2 linked regions of the Methylosinus sp. H3A genome follow. The protein of the gene in region 1 interacts with the protein of each later gene in a pairwise test. Links are inferred from orthologs where the notes say so. Each region holds a gene or a part of one and is shown in the gene's direction. Other genes may lie near its edges.

Evidence for each region. Proteins that work in one complex are often made in the same cells at the same time.
Region 2: the proteins of glp (region 1) and mobA interact in binary tests that used the Escherichia coli proteins (3 or more experiments, as listed by UniProt). The link is inferred for Methylosinus sp. H3A from one-to-one orthologs.

Annotation. Positions count from the first base shown.
Region 1 is NZ_JADNQW010000005.1:4,289,099-4,296,585, forward strand. Bases 2,805-5,710 are described here. They hold glp (gephyrin-like molybdotransferase Glp), read left to right. Parts: upstream 2,805-3,588; coding sequence 3,589-4,833; downstream 4,834-5,710. Other genes in these bases: trpC (indole-3-glycerol phosphate synthase TrpC), read left to right, coding at 2,805-3,099; moaC (cyclic pyranopterin monophosphate synthase MoaC), read left to right, coding at 3,102-3,596; gyrB (DNA topoisomerase (ATP-hydrolyzing) subunit B), read left to right, coding at 5,013-5,710. Outside these bases: IY145_RS22835 (site-2 protease family protein), read left to right, coding at 1-305; IY145_RS22840 (anthranilate synthase component II), read left to right, coding at 470-1,081; trpD (anthranilate phosphoribosyltransferase), read left to right, coding at 1,143-2,174; more of trpC, read left to right, coding at 2,275-2,804; more of gyrB, read left to right, coding at 5,711-7,448; IY145_RS22870 (DUF1289 domain-containing protein), read left to right, coding at 7,448-7,487. UniProt on the Escherichia coli protein: Catalyzes the insertion of molybdate into adenylated molybdopterin with the concomitant release of AMP.
Region 2 is NZ_JADNQW010000005.1:3,649,746-3,657,114, reverse strand. What follows is about bases 1,911-4,698. They hold mobA (molybdenum cofactor guanylyltransferase MobA), read left to right. Parts: upstream 1,911-2,885; coding sequence 2,886-3,512; downstream 3,513-4,698. Other genes in these bases: IY145_RS19870 (cysteine synthase A), read right to left, coding at 4,311-4,698; lepB (signal peptidase I), read right to left, coding at 3,500-4,210; IY145_RS19885 (hypothetical protein), read left to right, coding at 1,996-2,862. In the rest of the region: IY145_RS19890 (GH36-type glycosyl hydrolase domain-containing protein), read left to right, coding at 1-1,871; more of IY145_RS19870, read right to left, coding at 4,699-5,342; IY145_RS19865 (aldose 1-epimerase family protein), read right to left, coding at 5,411-6,292; single-stranded-DNA-specific exonuclease RecJ, read left to right, coding at 6,466-7,369. UniProt on the Escherichia coli protein: Transfers a GMP moiety from GTP to Mo-molybdopterin (Mo-MPT) cofactor (Moco or molybdenum cofactor) to form Mo-molybdopterin guanine dinucleotide (Mo-MGD) cofactor.

The DNA of each region.
Region 1 (7,487 bases):
ACCAGTTTCCGGTGGTCTCCGCCGACGGCCGCTTCATGGGCCTACTCGACCGCTCGGACATTATCGGCGCGCTGAAGGGCGACGACCGCGGCGCGCCGATCGCGCCCTATGTGCGGCGCGACGCGCCGACCGTGAGCGCAGGCGCGCCGCTCGACAAGACGATCGAGACATTCGCCGGCGCCTCGGCCATTGGCGTGCTCAACGCTGAGGAGACGCTCGTCGGTCTGCTGACGCGCCAGAGCATCGGCGAGATCATGCTCATCGCCAATATGCGGCCAGACTGGCGGCTGGCCCGGCGTGAGTAGAAATATGAATATAATTCAAATAGATGTAGCGCAGACCGCGACCTCGGACGAGCGGCGTGTCGCGAAGGCCCGAAGCGTGAATTGACTTGAGCGGCCGAAGAGCCGAGAAAATCGCGCCACGGCGGGTGGAAGCGCCGTGACCGCCGAGAACCGGACCCGCGCGAATGACAAAAGTCACGCTCATCGACAATTACGACAGCTTCACCTTCAACCTCGTGCATTATTTCGGCTCGCTCGGGGCCGAGGTGACGGTCAAGCGCAATGACGCGGTCTCGGTCGCCGAAGTGCTCGCCGCCGGCCCGGAGGCCATCGTGCTCTCGCCCGGCCCCTGCACGCCCAAGGAGGCGGGCATCTGCCTCGATCTCATCGCCGCGGCCTGGGCCGAGATTCCGATCTTCGGCGTCTGTCTCGGCCATCAGTCCATCGGACTGTCGTTCGGCGGCGATGTGATCCGCGCGCCTTTGCCGGTGCATGGCAAAATGGCGACGATCCTGCACAAGGGCGAGACGATTTTCCGCGGTATCGAGGGGCCGTTCCAGGCGACGCGCTACCATTCGCTGATCGTCGCGCGCGAGACGCTGCCGTCCTGCCTGCGCGTCACCGCCGAGACGCCGGACGGACTCATCATGGGCCTCTCGCATGAGAGCGCGCCCGTGCATGGCGTGCAATTTCATCCCGAGAGCATCACCTCCGAGCACGGCCACAAGATTCTGCGCAATTTCCTCGATCTCGCGCAGGAGTGGAACGCGACGCGCCGCCCCGCCAAAGTCGCGTGAGCCTATGCGAGCCTGAAGGCTCGCACTCCTCATCAGAGACCTGCGACCGAGACCTGCAACCATGACCGACCTCGGGCCCTTTCTGACGACCATCGCCTCCGGCGCGACGCTATCGCGCGAGGAGGCCCGCGCGGCGATTTCGGTCGTGCTCGAGGGCCGCGCGACTCCAGCGCAGCTCGGCGCTTTTCTGATGGGCCTGCGCCAACGCGGCGAAACGATCGAGGAGATCGTCGGCGCAGCGCAGGCGATGCGCGCCGCAATGGCGCCGGTCGAGGGCGCGGCGGACGCCATCGACATCGTCGGGACGGGCGGCGACGGCGCCGGAACTTATAATGTCTCGACCTTGGCTGCGCTCATCGTCGCCGGCTGCGGCGTCCGCGTCGCAAAGCACGGCGGCCGCGCGGCCTCCTCTCGCTCGGGCGCGAGCGACGTTCTGGCGGAGCTCGGCGTCAAGGTCGGCGTCACGCCCGAACACGCCGCCTTTTGCCTTGCGGAAACAGGCATTTGCTTCATGGCGGCCGCGACGCATCACCCGGCGATGCGCCATGCCGCGCCGATTCGCGCCGAGCTCGGCCTGCGCACAATCTTCAATCTGCTCGGACCCTTGTGCAATCCGGCGCGCGTCGAGCGGCAGCTGCTCGGTGTCGCCTCTCGCGCGCTGCTGGAGCCGCTGGCGCGCGTGCTGGCCGAGCTCGGCTCGAAGCGCGTCTGGCTGGTCCATGGCGAGGACGGGCTCGACGAATTGACGACGACCACAACCTCGCAAGTCGTCGCGCTCGAAGGCGGCGTCGTCAAAAGCTTCGCCGTCACGCCGGAGGAGGCCGGCCTCACGCGGGCGACGCCGGACGCGCTCGTCGGCGGCGATCCGGCCCATAACGCCCGCGCGCTGCGGGCCGTGCTGGCGGGCGGGCGCGACGCCTATCGCGACATAGCGGTTCTCAACGCTGCGGCGGCGCTGGTCGTGGCGGGGGCGGCGGCGGAGCTTCGCGAGGGCGCGGAGCTGGCCGCAAAAGCGCTCGACAGCGGCGCCGCGCAGGCGAAGCTCGAGGCGCTCATTCGCGTCTCCAATGCGCAAGGCGCGCCGAAGCCTTGAAATTCCCTGCGACGCGCGGCCGCGCTGGCGGGAAATGCTTCGTGTCCTTCGTGTCTTCGTGGTAGAAAACCTTTCGAAGGCGCGAAGGACCAAAAGCGGCATGACCGACATTCTGAGCAAGATCGAAGCCTATAAGCGGACCGAGATCAACGACGCCAAGGTGCGTATGCCGCTGGCGACGCTCGAGCGCAATGTGCGCGACCATGATCCGCCGCGCGGCTTCGTCCATGCGATCGAGGCCAAGCTCGCGGAAGGCCGCATCGCGCTGATCGCGGAAATCAAGAAGGCGAGCCCGTCCAAGGGCGTGCTGCGCCATGATTTCGATCCGCCGGCGCTGGCCCGCGCCTATGAGGCGGGCGGCGCCGCCTGCCTCTCCGTGCTGACCGACGGCCCCTCCTTCCAGGGCAAGCTCGAGGATCTCGAAGCGGCGCGCAAGGCGGTGAACCTGCCGGCGATTCGCAAGGATTTCCTCTACGACCCCTATCAGGTGTTCGAGGCGCGCGCCTATGGCGCCGATTGCATCTTGATCATCATGGCCGCCGTCGGCGACGAGGAAGCCGAGCGCCTCAACACCACGGCGCATGATCTGCGCATGGATGTGCTCGTCGAGGTCCATAATGAGGAAGAGCTCGACCGCGCGCTGGCGCTCGAGACGCGGCTCATCGGCGTGAACAATCGCGACCTGCACACATTCGATGTGACTCTGGAGACGACCGAGCGTCTCGTCGAGCGCATTCCCAAGGACAAGATCATCGTCGCCGAGAGCGGCATCACGAGCCATGAGGATTGCCTGCGGCTCGAGAAGGCGGGCGTCTACACATTCCTCGTCGGCGAGAGCCTCGTGCGCAAGGAGGATGTGGCGACAGCGACGCGCGAGCTGCTGCATGGCTCCGCCAATGGCGAGCACAGACGGACGCGCGCATAGACATGGGATCGCTGACGCATCTCTCGAACAAGGGCGAAGCGCATATCGTCGACGTCTCCGACAAGGCGGAGACGAAGCGCGTCGCCATAGCGCGCGGGCGCATCGTGATGGATGCGGCGACGCTCGCTCTCGCGGTCGAGGGGCAGGCGAAGAAGGGCGATGTGTTCGGCGTCGCGCGCGTCGCCGGCATAATGGCGGCGAAGAAGACGCATGAGCTGATCCCGCTCTGCCATCCCCTGCCCGTCACCAAGATCGCCGTCGATCTCGAGGCGGACGCCAGCCTGCCGGGCGTGCGCGCGACGGCGGAAGTGTCGGTGACCGGCAAGACCGGCGTGGAGATGGAGGCGCTGACCGCGGTCGGCGTCGCCTTGTTGACGATCTACGACATGCTGAAGGCCGTCGATCGCGGGATGCGTATCGAGGGCGTCGAGCTCGTCGAGAAACGCGGCGGACGCTCCGGCGAATGGCGTCGCGACGAAGTGGACCAAAATGGCTGACGACAAATTGCTGTCCGTGGACGAGGCCCTCGCCCGCGTGCTCGCCGGCGTGACGCGCCTCTCTGGAGAAGAAGACGCCCCCCTCGCGAAGGCGCTCGGCCGCACTCTGGCGAAGGATCTCGTGTCTCGCCGCACGCAGCCGCCGGTCGCGGTCTCCGCCATGGACGGCTATGCCTTGCTCGCCGCCGATCTCGCGGCGCCCGGCGCGCGGCTCAGACTCGTCGGAGAGAGCGCCGCCGGCCATGGCTATCATGCGCCGCTCGGAGCGGGCGAGACCGTCCGCATCTTCACCGGCGCGCCCGTTCCCGAAGGCGCCGACACGATCCTCCTGCAAGAGGACGCGACTGTCGACGCCGCGGGCATCGGCGCCGCCTCCCCACCCCCGGCCGGACGGCACATTCGACCGCGCGGCCTCGATTTCCGCGAGGGCGACGCCGCGCTATTCGCCGGCGCGCGTCTCGGCCCCAGCGAGCTGGCGCTCGCCGCCGCGATCAATCATCCGCTGCTGCCGGTGGCGCGCCGTCCCCGCGTCGCGCTCATCGCCTCGGGCGACGAGCTGGTTCCGCCGGGCGCCGAGCCCGGGCCGAGCCAGATCATCGCCTGCAATTCCTATGCGGTCGCGGCCATCGCCGAAGCCGCGGGCGCGGAGGTGATCGATCTCGGCATTTTCCGCGACGACATAGCGGAGCTGGAAAAGGGCCTCGAGCAGGCACGCGCGGCGAAGGCCGATGTGCTGGTGACGCTCGGCGGCGCCTCGGTCGGCGATCATGATCTGCTGCGGCCGGCGCTGGCCCACCAAGGCATGACGCTCGACTTCTGGCGCATCGCCATGCGGCCGGGCAAGCCGCTGATCCATGGGACGCTCGGCGACACACGCATTCTGGGCCTGCCTGGCAATCCGGTGGCGGCTTTCGTCTGCGCTCTGGTGTTTCTCGACCCGCTCATTCGCGCGCTGCAGGGCGATCCGCACGCAGGCGCCGACGAGAGCGAGGCCGCCATCGCCGGCGCGCCGCTGAAAGCCAATAAGGGAAGGCGCGATTATATGCGCGCGACGCTCTCGCGCGACGCCGAGGGACGCCTCGTCGCCACGCCGCAAGCCTTGCAGGATTCCTCGCTGCTGACTGAGCTCGCGCGCTCGCAGGCGCTGCTCATTCGCGAGGCGGGCGCTGGCGCGGTGGAGGCGGGCGGCGCCTGCCGTATATTGAGGTTGCCGGGGGCTTTCGTCGCCGGGGCGTGAGCCGCCGCCTCGGTGAGTCGTCATCGCGAACGCAGCAAAGCGATCCAAGGGCGGCCTCACGGCTCTGGATTGCTTCGCCTGTGGCTCGTAGGCCTCGGATTTTCGTGCTTTTCGGCCGCGTTTAGCGGTAAAATCAAAGCTCTCGAATCGTCCTGTTCACCCCTGAGGAGTCCCCGACCATGACCGACGACGCCGATGCGACGACGCCGCAAGAATATGGCGCGGATTCGATCAAGGTGCTGCGCGGGCTCGACGCCGTCCGCAAGCGTCCCGGAATGTATATCGGCGACACCGATGACGGCACCGGCCTCCATCACATGGTCTACGAGGTCGTCGACAATGCGATCGACGAATCGCTCGCCGGCCACGCCACGCTCGTCACCGTGACGCTGAACGCCGACGGCTCCTGCACCGTGACCGACAATGGCCGCGGCGTTCCGACCGGCATCCACAAGGAGGAAGGCGTCTCGGCGGCGGAGGTCATCATGACCCAGCTGCACGCCGGCGGTAAGTTCGACCAGAACTCCTACAAGGTCTCCGGCGGCCTGCATGGCGTCGGCGTCTCCGTCGTCAACGCGCTCTCCGTATGGCTGAAGCTGCGCGTCTGGCAGGAGGGGCGCGAGCATTTCATGGAGTTTTCCAATGGCGACGCCGTCGCGCCGCTCGCCGTCGTGGGCGCCGCGCCGATCGAGGACGGCAAGCCGAAGCGCGGCACGGAAGTCACCTTCCTGCCCTCCTCCGCCACTTTCACCATGATCGAATTCGATTTTGCGACGATCGAGCGCCGTCTGCGCGAGCTCGCCTTTTTGAATTCCGGCGTGCGTATCGTGCTCACCGACATGCGCCATGCGGAGCAGAAGCGCGAGGAACTCTATTACGAGGGCGGGCTCGAGGCCTTCGTGCGCTATCTCGACCGCGCCAAGACGCCGCTGCTTTCGGCGCCGATCCTCATTCACGGCCAGCGCGATCAGATCAATGTCGAAGTGGCGCTGTGGTGGAACGACTCGTACCACGAGAATGTTCTGGCCTTCACCAATAATATTCCGCAACGCGACGGCGGCACGCATCTCGCGGGCTTTCGCGCCGCGCTGACGCGGCAGATCACCGGCTATGCCGAGCGTTCCGGCCTCGCCAAGCGCGAGAAGGTCGATCTGACCGGCGACGATTGCCGCGAGGGCCTGACCTGCGTCGTCTCCGTGAAGGCGCCGGACCCGAAATTCTCCTCGCAGACGAAGGACAAGCTCGTCTCCTCCGAAGTGCGTCCGGCGGTGGAGAATGTCGTCAATGAATTGCTCGACCAATGGCTGGAGGAGCGCCCGCAGGAGGCCAAGACCGTCGTCTCCAAGGTCTGCGAGGCGGCAGCCGCGCGCGAGGCGGCGCGCAAGGCGCGCGAGCTGACGCGGCGCAAAGGCGCGCTCGACGTCGCCAATCTGCCCGGCAAGCTCGCCGACTGCCAGGAGCGTGATCCGGCCAAAGCCGAGCTCTTCATCGTCGAGGGCGATAGCGCCGGCGGCACCGCCAAGCAGGGCCGCAATCGCGAGTTTCAAGCCGTCTTGCCGCTGCGCGGCAAGATTCTCAATGTCGAGCGCGCACGCTTCGACAAAATGCTGTCGTCCGAGCAGATCGGCACGCTGATCACCGCGCTCGGCACCGGCATCGGACGCGACGAGTTCAACGCCGACAAGCTGCGCTATCACAAGATCATCATCATGACCGACGCTGACGTCGACGGCGCCCATATTCGCACGCTGATCCTGACCTTCTTCTATCGGCAGATGCCGGAGTTGATCGATCGCGGCCATGTGTTCATCGCTCAGGCGCCGCTCTACAAAGTGACCAAGGCCAAATCGACGCAATATTTGAAGGACGAGCGCGCGCTCGAGGATTATCTGATCGACTCGCTGCTGGAGGGCGCAGTGCTCCGCTGCGGCAATGGCGAGGAGCGCGCCGGCAAGGATCTGCGCCAGGCGCTCGAGGATGCGCGCGCCTTCCGGCAGATCATGACCAGCCTGCATTCGCGCTACGACCGCAATGTGGTGGAGCAGACGACCATGGCCGGCGCCTTGCAGCCGCCGCAGGACGAGGCGCAGGCCGATGCGAAGGCGGCCGAGGTGGCGAACCGCCTCAATGCGATCGCAGAGGAGACCGAGCGTGGCTGGACCGGCGAATTGCGCGAGGGCGGCTATGTCTTCCACCGCACTTTGCGCGGCGTCGCTCAGGCGGTGACGCTGGACGCCGCGCTGCTCGCCTCGAGCGAAGCGCGCAAGCTGCAGGAGCGCGCCGAGACCTTGCGCGAGATTTTCTCCGGCCCGGCGGCGCTGGCGCGGCGGGGCGACGAGACGCCGCTCTCCGGCCCGCTCGCGCTCTATGACGCAATGGCCGCGCAGGGCCGCAAGGGCCTCGCGATCCAGCGCTACAAGGGCCTCGGCGAGATGAACGCCGAGCAATTGTGGGAGACGACGCTCGACCGCGAGGTGCGTTCGCTGTTGCAGGTGAAGGTGAAGGAGGCCGCCGAGGCCGAGGATATTTTCGTGAAGCTGATGGGCGATGTCGTCGAGCCGCGCCGCGAGTTCATCCAGGAGAATGCGCTCAACGTCGCCAATCTGGACGTGTGATGACCGAGAGTCCCTGCGTCAAAATCTGTCGGATCGACC
Region 2 (7,369 bases), 640 kb from region 1 along the record:
ACAAGGACCACGAACGGCTGCTACAGATCGTGCCGGCGATGGAGATCGTCTTGGCGGAGACGCCGAACGACAGTCTCGGCCGCGTCGAGGCGATCGCGGGCGAAAATGATCGCGCTCTGTTCTTCCGCAATCCGGACAATAATTTCGTCCAGGGCTGGGCCTTCGTCTCGACCTCGATCGAGGCGGAATTCGCCGAGACCTCGCGGCGGCGCTTCCTCGGCCATGAGAGCCGCGATCCGGCGCTTCCCTATATGGTCGAGCACGGCCATCCCGACGCCGGCGCGCCGGAGCATCAACGCAAGGTCGCGAGCTTTTCCGGCGCGATCGATGTGCCCGCCCATGGCGAAAAGCTGGTCGTCGTCGCGATGGGACAGACGCCGACGCTGGAAAGCTCGAGAATATTGGCGGCGCTCGCCAGCGACCCCGCTTTTGCGACCCGCGCGCTGGAAGAGACCAAGCGCGATTGGGACGCGCGCCTCGGCGTGCTGCGCATCACGACCAACCGGCCGGAGTTCGACCGGCTCGTCAACGACTGGCTGCCCTATCAGCTGCTCGTCTCGCGGCTCTGGGGGCGCTCCGGCCCGGCGCAGCGCTCCGGCGCGACCGGTTATCGCGACCAGCTGCAGGATGTGTTGCCTCTGATCCATCTGTCGCCCGAGCTCGCCCGCGCGCAGATTTTGAAGCACGCCGCGCATCAATTCATCGAGGGCGACGCGGTCAAATGGTGGCATGACGCGCCCGATGGCGGCTGCGGCATAGCCGATCGGACCCACGCCTCCGACCCGCATCTGTGGCTGCCCTATGTCACCGTCCGCTATGTGAAGGGCACGGGCGACGACGCCATTCTCGATGCGATCGAGCCCTTCCTTGAGGCCGAGCCGACGCCGGCGGATCGCGAAGGCAATGCGAGCGTGCCGCTCACATCGCGCGACAAGGACAGCCTGCTCGGCCATTGCGCGCGCGCGATCGACTATTCGCTCGAGCGTTTCGGCGCCCATGGCCTTCCGCTGATGGGCACGGGCGACTGGGACGACGGCCTCAATCTCCTCGGCGCCGAAGGGCGCGGCGAGAGCGTCTGGGTCGGCTTCTTCCTGCACGGAATTCTCGTCGACATCGCGCCCCTCTTCGAGGCGCGCGGCGACGTCGCACGAGCGGCCCGCTATCGCGAGCGCGCCGCGACGCTGCGCTCCGCGCTCGATACTTGCTGGCGTGGCAACCGTTTCCTGCGGGCTTATGCGGATGATGGAACCGAGGTCGCGCCGATGAGCGCCATGACGGCGTCCTGGCCGGTCCTCTCCGGCGCCGTGGATTTTTCGCGCGGCAAGGAGGCGCTGGACAATGCGATGGCGCAGCTCGCTCGGCTCGACCGCATTCTGCTCGTCAGCCCCTTCTTCGACGAGAGCTCGCGCCCCTATCCGGGCCGCAGCGCCGAATATCCGCCAGGCGTGCGCGAGAACGGCGGCCAATATTCGCATGGCGTCTCCTGGCTCGTCGACGCGCTGACGCGCCTCGCACAGGAGGCCGCAGAGCGCGGCGATCACGCCGAAGCCGATGCGCTCTTTTCCCGCGCCTGGAGCGCCTGGTTCGCCATCTCGCCGCTGTCGCGCCTCACGACGCCGGAGCAGGCCGATGTCTATGGTCTCGCGCCGCATCAGCAGCCGGCCGACGTCTATGAAGGCGAGGGCTATGAGGGTCGCGGCGGCTGGAGCTGGTACACGGGCGCCGCTGCGCGCATGCTCTCGGCCGCCTATGGGTTGCTCGGCGTAGAGATGATCGACGGCGATTTGCGCCTGCGTCCCGACGCCTTCGAACCCAAAGGCGATTTGAAGCTCGAGAGCGTCAGTTGGCGCGGCGAGACCTTCTCCGCCTGACGCGCATCGGTTCACCATGAATCGGCGCCCGAGCCGGGCGCCGCTTGTGGACAAAGTGTTTTCAATTTAGCTTTTTTCAGCTCGATCTGCGGCTTGCGCGCGAGCGTCATGCGGCGTTTCCTTCATGCGTTCATGGGCGCGTTTTTGCTCCTGCGCCGCGGCGCTGTCGATTCTCCATTCGACGGCGTGCCGCGCCGGCGCGTTTCTACAGAAACCAGGCGAGGGGATCGTCATCGTCTCGACGAGTTTCGCCGACGCGCACAAGGCCTATGACTCGCGCGGCAAGCTCGTCGCCGCGCCCTCCTACGCCAAATTCGAGACGCAGGCCTATGTCGAATACGGCCTCATCGACGAGCTCACCTTCGTCGCCGAGTCGAGCTATATGCGCTTCCGAGGGTCCGATGGCTCGCGTCAGCTCGAGCAATTGCAGTTTCTGACCGCCGAAGCGCTCGCCGGCGCGCCGCTCTATCTGCCGCCGGGGGTGGGCGGCGGCGCGCGTTACGAAGGACTCGGCGCCGGCTGGCTCGGCGGCCGGCTGCGCCTTCTCGAATGGGGCGCGACGGTCCTCTCCGTGCAAGCGAGCCTGCGCGCCGCGACGCCCGCCGCGCAGACCTATCTCGACATGAAGCATCGGCTCCAGGAAGACGTGCGTCTCCAGCTCGGCTGGCCGCTCGAGCTGCTCGGCATTTCCGGTTTCGGCGAGGCGCAGCTCGGCTTTCGCTCCACGGGCCAGAGCGGCGACGAGCTTCGCGGCGAGATGACCTTCGGCCTGCGGCCGATCGACGGCGTGCTGCTGCTGGCGCAGAGCTTCATCGCCGTCTCACCCTGGAGCGGCTCGGCGCCTTTCATGTCGTCACAAAAGGCGCAGCTGAGCGCGGTTTGCGATGTGACGAACGAGGTCGCCGTGCAGCTCGGCGTGCGCGCGGCGCTGCGCGGCGTCAATGATTCCGCCGAGCGCGGTCTTCTCGGCGCTCTATGGTATAGGTTTTGAGACAGGCCGCGGGCGAGGGGAAGATGACGCGCTGCTTCGGACTCATTCTGGCCGGCGGGCAGGCGCGGCGCATGGGCGGCGTCGCCAAGCCGCTGCTCGAGGTCGGCGGCGCGCCGATCCTCGAGCATCTTCTGCGCCGGCTCGCGCCGCAATGCGTGCGGCTCGCGCTCAACGCCAATGGCGATCCGCAGCGCTACGCCGCCTTCCATCTGCCGATCGTGCCGGACAAGGTGGAGGGCTTCGCCGGTCCACTCGCCGGCGTGCTCGCCGGGCTCGACCATGTCGCCGCCAATTTCCCGGATATTCCGCTGGTGCTGAGCGTTCCGGCGGATACGCCTTTCATCCCGCATGATCTCGCCCAGCGCCTCGCGAGCGCGCGCGCAGACGCGAAAGCGGAGATCGCCGTCGCCAAATCGGGCGACCGCGTGCATCACGCCGTCGCTCTATGGCCGGTGGCGCTGCGCGAGCCGCTGCGCCATGCGCTGGTGAAGGAGGATTTGCGCAAAGTCTCGGGGTTCATCGAGCGCCACGCCAATACGCTGGTGGAGTGGCCGGACGCGCCTTACGATCCATTCTTCAACGTCAACCGGCCGGAGGACGTCGAGCAGGCCGAGCGCATTGCGGCGAGCCTCGAGGCTCAGCGGTCGTAGACGAATTCGATGCGGCCGACGATGCTCTCGACCGGCACGAGGCCGACGCCCCCGTCCTCCGTCGCGACGCGCGAATCCGCGGCATTGTCGCGATTGTCGCCGAGCACGAAGAGGCGCCGCGCCGGGACTTCGACGATCGGTGTCGTCGACAGCGGCGGCGTCGACTTGTCCGAGCAGACGATCTTTTCGTAATGTGTGAAGCTGCGCCCCTCGGGCAATCGCTCCTCGACCAATCGGCTGTCGCAATCGGCCTCCGCCGGCACGTCCGACGGGCGGTCGAGAACGCGCCGCGGAACCTGCGCCTCATTGATCCACAGCTCGTTGCGAAGCAGCCTCACGCGGTCGCCCGGCAGTCCGACCACGCGCATCACCATGTCGCGGCCATCCTCCAAGCGGAACACGATGACGTCGCCGCGCATCGGAAGAAGATCTGGCCAACGGCCGGCGAGGGGGAGTGGAAACCAATCATAACTGAAGGGCCCGAGACCATAGGCGAGCCGGTTCGCCCAGACCGTCGCCTCCTCATATTCGATCGTCGGCTCCATGACCTCGCTCCCGAGATGATAGGTTCGGAAGACGGGTCCGATATTCGGCAGGCAGGCCCAGACAACGAGAAACAGAAGAAAGCCGATCGCCGTCATGCGGCGAAACAATCGTCGATCGGCGATGTCCGCCGGCTCCGCCGCGTCGAAACTCATTTTGAAAATCCCGCAACGATCCAAATCCTGCGTCGGCGTCCGGCGCGGGCGTCAGATTATCGCGAGGCGTAGCGGGAGTCACGGGCGTGCGAGGCGCCGCTCATACAAATCCCGGATCGATCTTGCCCGTCGACTCGAGCCAGCGCGGCGTCGGCAGATTCTGCCCGCGCAAAAACTCGAGATTATAGAGCTTGGACGCGTAGCGCGTGCCGAGATCGGCGAGGATGGTCACGATCGTATGGCCCGGCCCCAGCTCCTTGGCGAGGCGGATCGCGCCGGCGACATTGACGCCCGAGGAGCCGCCGAGCAGCAGGCCTTCGTTCTCGGCGAGATCGAAGATGATCGGCAACGCCTCCGTATCGGGTATCTGATAGGCGAGATCGATGGGCGCGTCCTCGAGATTGGCGGTGATGCGGCCTTGCCCGATGCCCTCTGTGATGGAGGAACCCGAGGCCTTCAGCTCGCCGGTCGTGTAATAGGAATAGAGCGCCGCGCCGAGCGGATCAGCGATGGCGATCTTCACGGAGGGTTTGCGCTCCTTGAGCGCGATGCCGATGCCCGCGAGCGTGCCGCCCGTGCCCACCGCACAGACGAATCCGTCGATCTCGCCGTCGGTCTCGGCAAAAATTTCCGGCCCGGTGCCGCGAATATGGGCGTCGCGATTGGCCACATTGTCGAATTGATTGGCCCAGATCGCCCCTTGCGGGCTCTCCTTGGCGAGACGCTCGGCGAGGCGGCCCGAGAGCTTCACATAATTATTGGGATTGGCGTAGGGAACCGCCGGCACCTCGACCAGCTGCGCGCCCTGCAGGCGCAGCGTGTCCTTCTTCTCCTGGCTCTGCGTCTCTGGGATCACGATGACGGTGCGGAAACCCAGCGCATTGGCGACCAGCGCGAGGCCGATGCCCGTATTGCCTGCCGTGCCCTCGACGATGGTGCCGCCCGGCTTCAGCGAGCCTTCCGCGATGGCGGCCTGCACGATGGAGAGCGCGGCGCGGTCCTTCACCGAGCCGCCCGGATTCATGAATTCCGCCTTGCCGAGAATGCGGCAGCCGGTCGCCTTCGACGCCGCCTTCAATTCGATGAGCGGAGTGTTGCCGATCGCTTCGATGACATTGGCGGCGAATTTCATGTCGGACCCGTCCTTTACGCGCGACTAATCCGCGCTAGCCGATAGAAAGTGGGAAGCAAGGATTATTCCTATTCGCTTCCCTCCCGCCGCTCCAAGCGGAAAGTTGCGGCATGCGCGGCGCTCTCGCCGGGGGCGAGGATTCGCATGGAGGGCTTCTCATAGAGATCGCCGCGAAAATCCTCCGGGTCTCCGTGCCCGGTCCAGGCCTCTATGCAGAGGAAAGGCGCGGGCGGCAGCGCCCATAGCGCGATATGGGGAAAATCATCGAGCTCGACCGAAAGCCCGAGCCCGTCGCCATTGTCGTAAAAGAGACGGCGGCTCGCCGCGCCCAGAAAGCAGAGCGCTTCCTTTTCGAGGAGCTCGGCGGAAAGCGGAAGCCGCCCATTTTCCAGTGGGATGGCGCGTCGGTGGGAGGAGAGCAGGCCACCGGGCGCGATGACAGGAACCTCGCCTTGCTCAGGCGCGTCGAAATGGATCGCATGCGGCGCGGCCGAGCCGCCGAGAGGCCAGCGAAATCCCGGATGGAGTCCGACCGCATAGGGCAGGGACCGCGCGTCGCGATTGGTCGCGCTCAGCGAGACGCGCAATTCGCCCGGCCTCAGGACGAAATGCGCCTCGAGACGAAAGGCGAAGGGATAGAGCGCACGGCTGTCCTCGTCCTCCTCGAGCACGAGAGAGACCGTCTCCGGCGACCGCTCCCGGATCGCGAAGCGCTTATGCCGCGCGAAGCCGTGCAGGCCGAGCGGGAAATGCGCGCCGTCGACGCGAATTCCGTCGCGCGTCCAGCCCACCACGGGAAAGAGCAGCGGCGCAGTCTGCGGCCAGACCTCGGGCTGCGGCTCCCAGATCAGGTCGACGCCTTCCGCGCGCCACGAGAGGAGCTCGGCGCCGAGAGGAGAGACTTCGGCCGTGTCGCCGGGGCCGGCCTGCAGACGAATCACATTGCTCATGGGCCGATCGTAGCGAGCGGGGCCCTGGCCAGGGAGGGGCGCGCGGGCGCTGCGCCTTCTGCGGACGGTGAAGGACGTAAGAACGGTGGAGACGCTTCTCCACCGCATTGACCCGCCGGACCCACGCCGCGATGCTTTTCAGCAACGATTCTCTTTTCGTCGCCGGGCCCTGGATGCTGGATAAAATCGCCGGGAGCGACCGACCGCCCTACCTCGGGGTCGAGCGCTCCATTTCGGGCCGCGCCTGGCGCGCGCGCCTGCGGCCGCATGACGAGGCCCAGGCCGCCGCCATCGCGCAGATTCACGGCCATGGCGACGCCCTCGCGCGCGTGCTGGCGGGGCGGGGCGTGACGCAGGAGACGGCCGCCGCTTTTCTCGACCCGACCCTGCGCGCGCTCATGCCGGACCCGCTGCTGCTGCAGGACATGGACGCCGCCGTCGAGCGTCTGGCGCGGGCGGTCGAGACCCGCGAGCAAATCGCCATTTTCGGCGATTATGACGTCGACGGCGCGACCTCCTCGGCGCTTTTCGTCGAATTTCTGGAGGCGGCGGGCTGCCCGCGGCCCTTTCTCCACATTCCCGACCGCATTCTCGAAGGCTATGGCCCCAACGCCGAGGCGATCGCGGAGCTGAGGGCGCGAGGCGCGAGCCTGCTGGTGACGCTCGACTGCGGGACGACGAGCCACGCCGCGCTCGCCTCCGGGCGCGCGTTGGGGCTCGACGTCATCGTCATCGATCACCATCAGGCGCCGGAGGTTTTGCCGGACGCCATCGTCGTCAACCCCAATCGCGCCGACGATCTCTCCGGCCTCGGCCATCTCTGCGCGGCCGGCGTGGCCTTTCTCGCGCTCGCGGCGCTGGCGCGCGAGCTGCGCCGCCGCGGGCATTGGACCAGCGCGCGGCCGCAGCCGGACCTGCTCGCGGGCCTCGATCTCGTCGCCCTGGCGACGATCGCCGATGTCGCGCGGCTGCACGGCCTCAATCGCGCCTTTGTGGTGAAGGGCCTCGCCGTCATGCGGGGCCGGGCGCGGATCGGTCTTTCGGCGCTGCTCGACGCAGCGCGCGTGGACGGCCCGC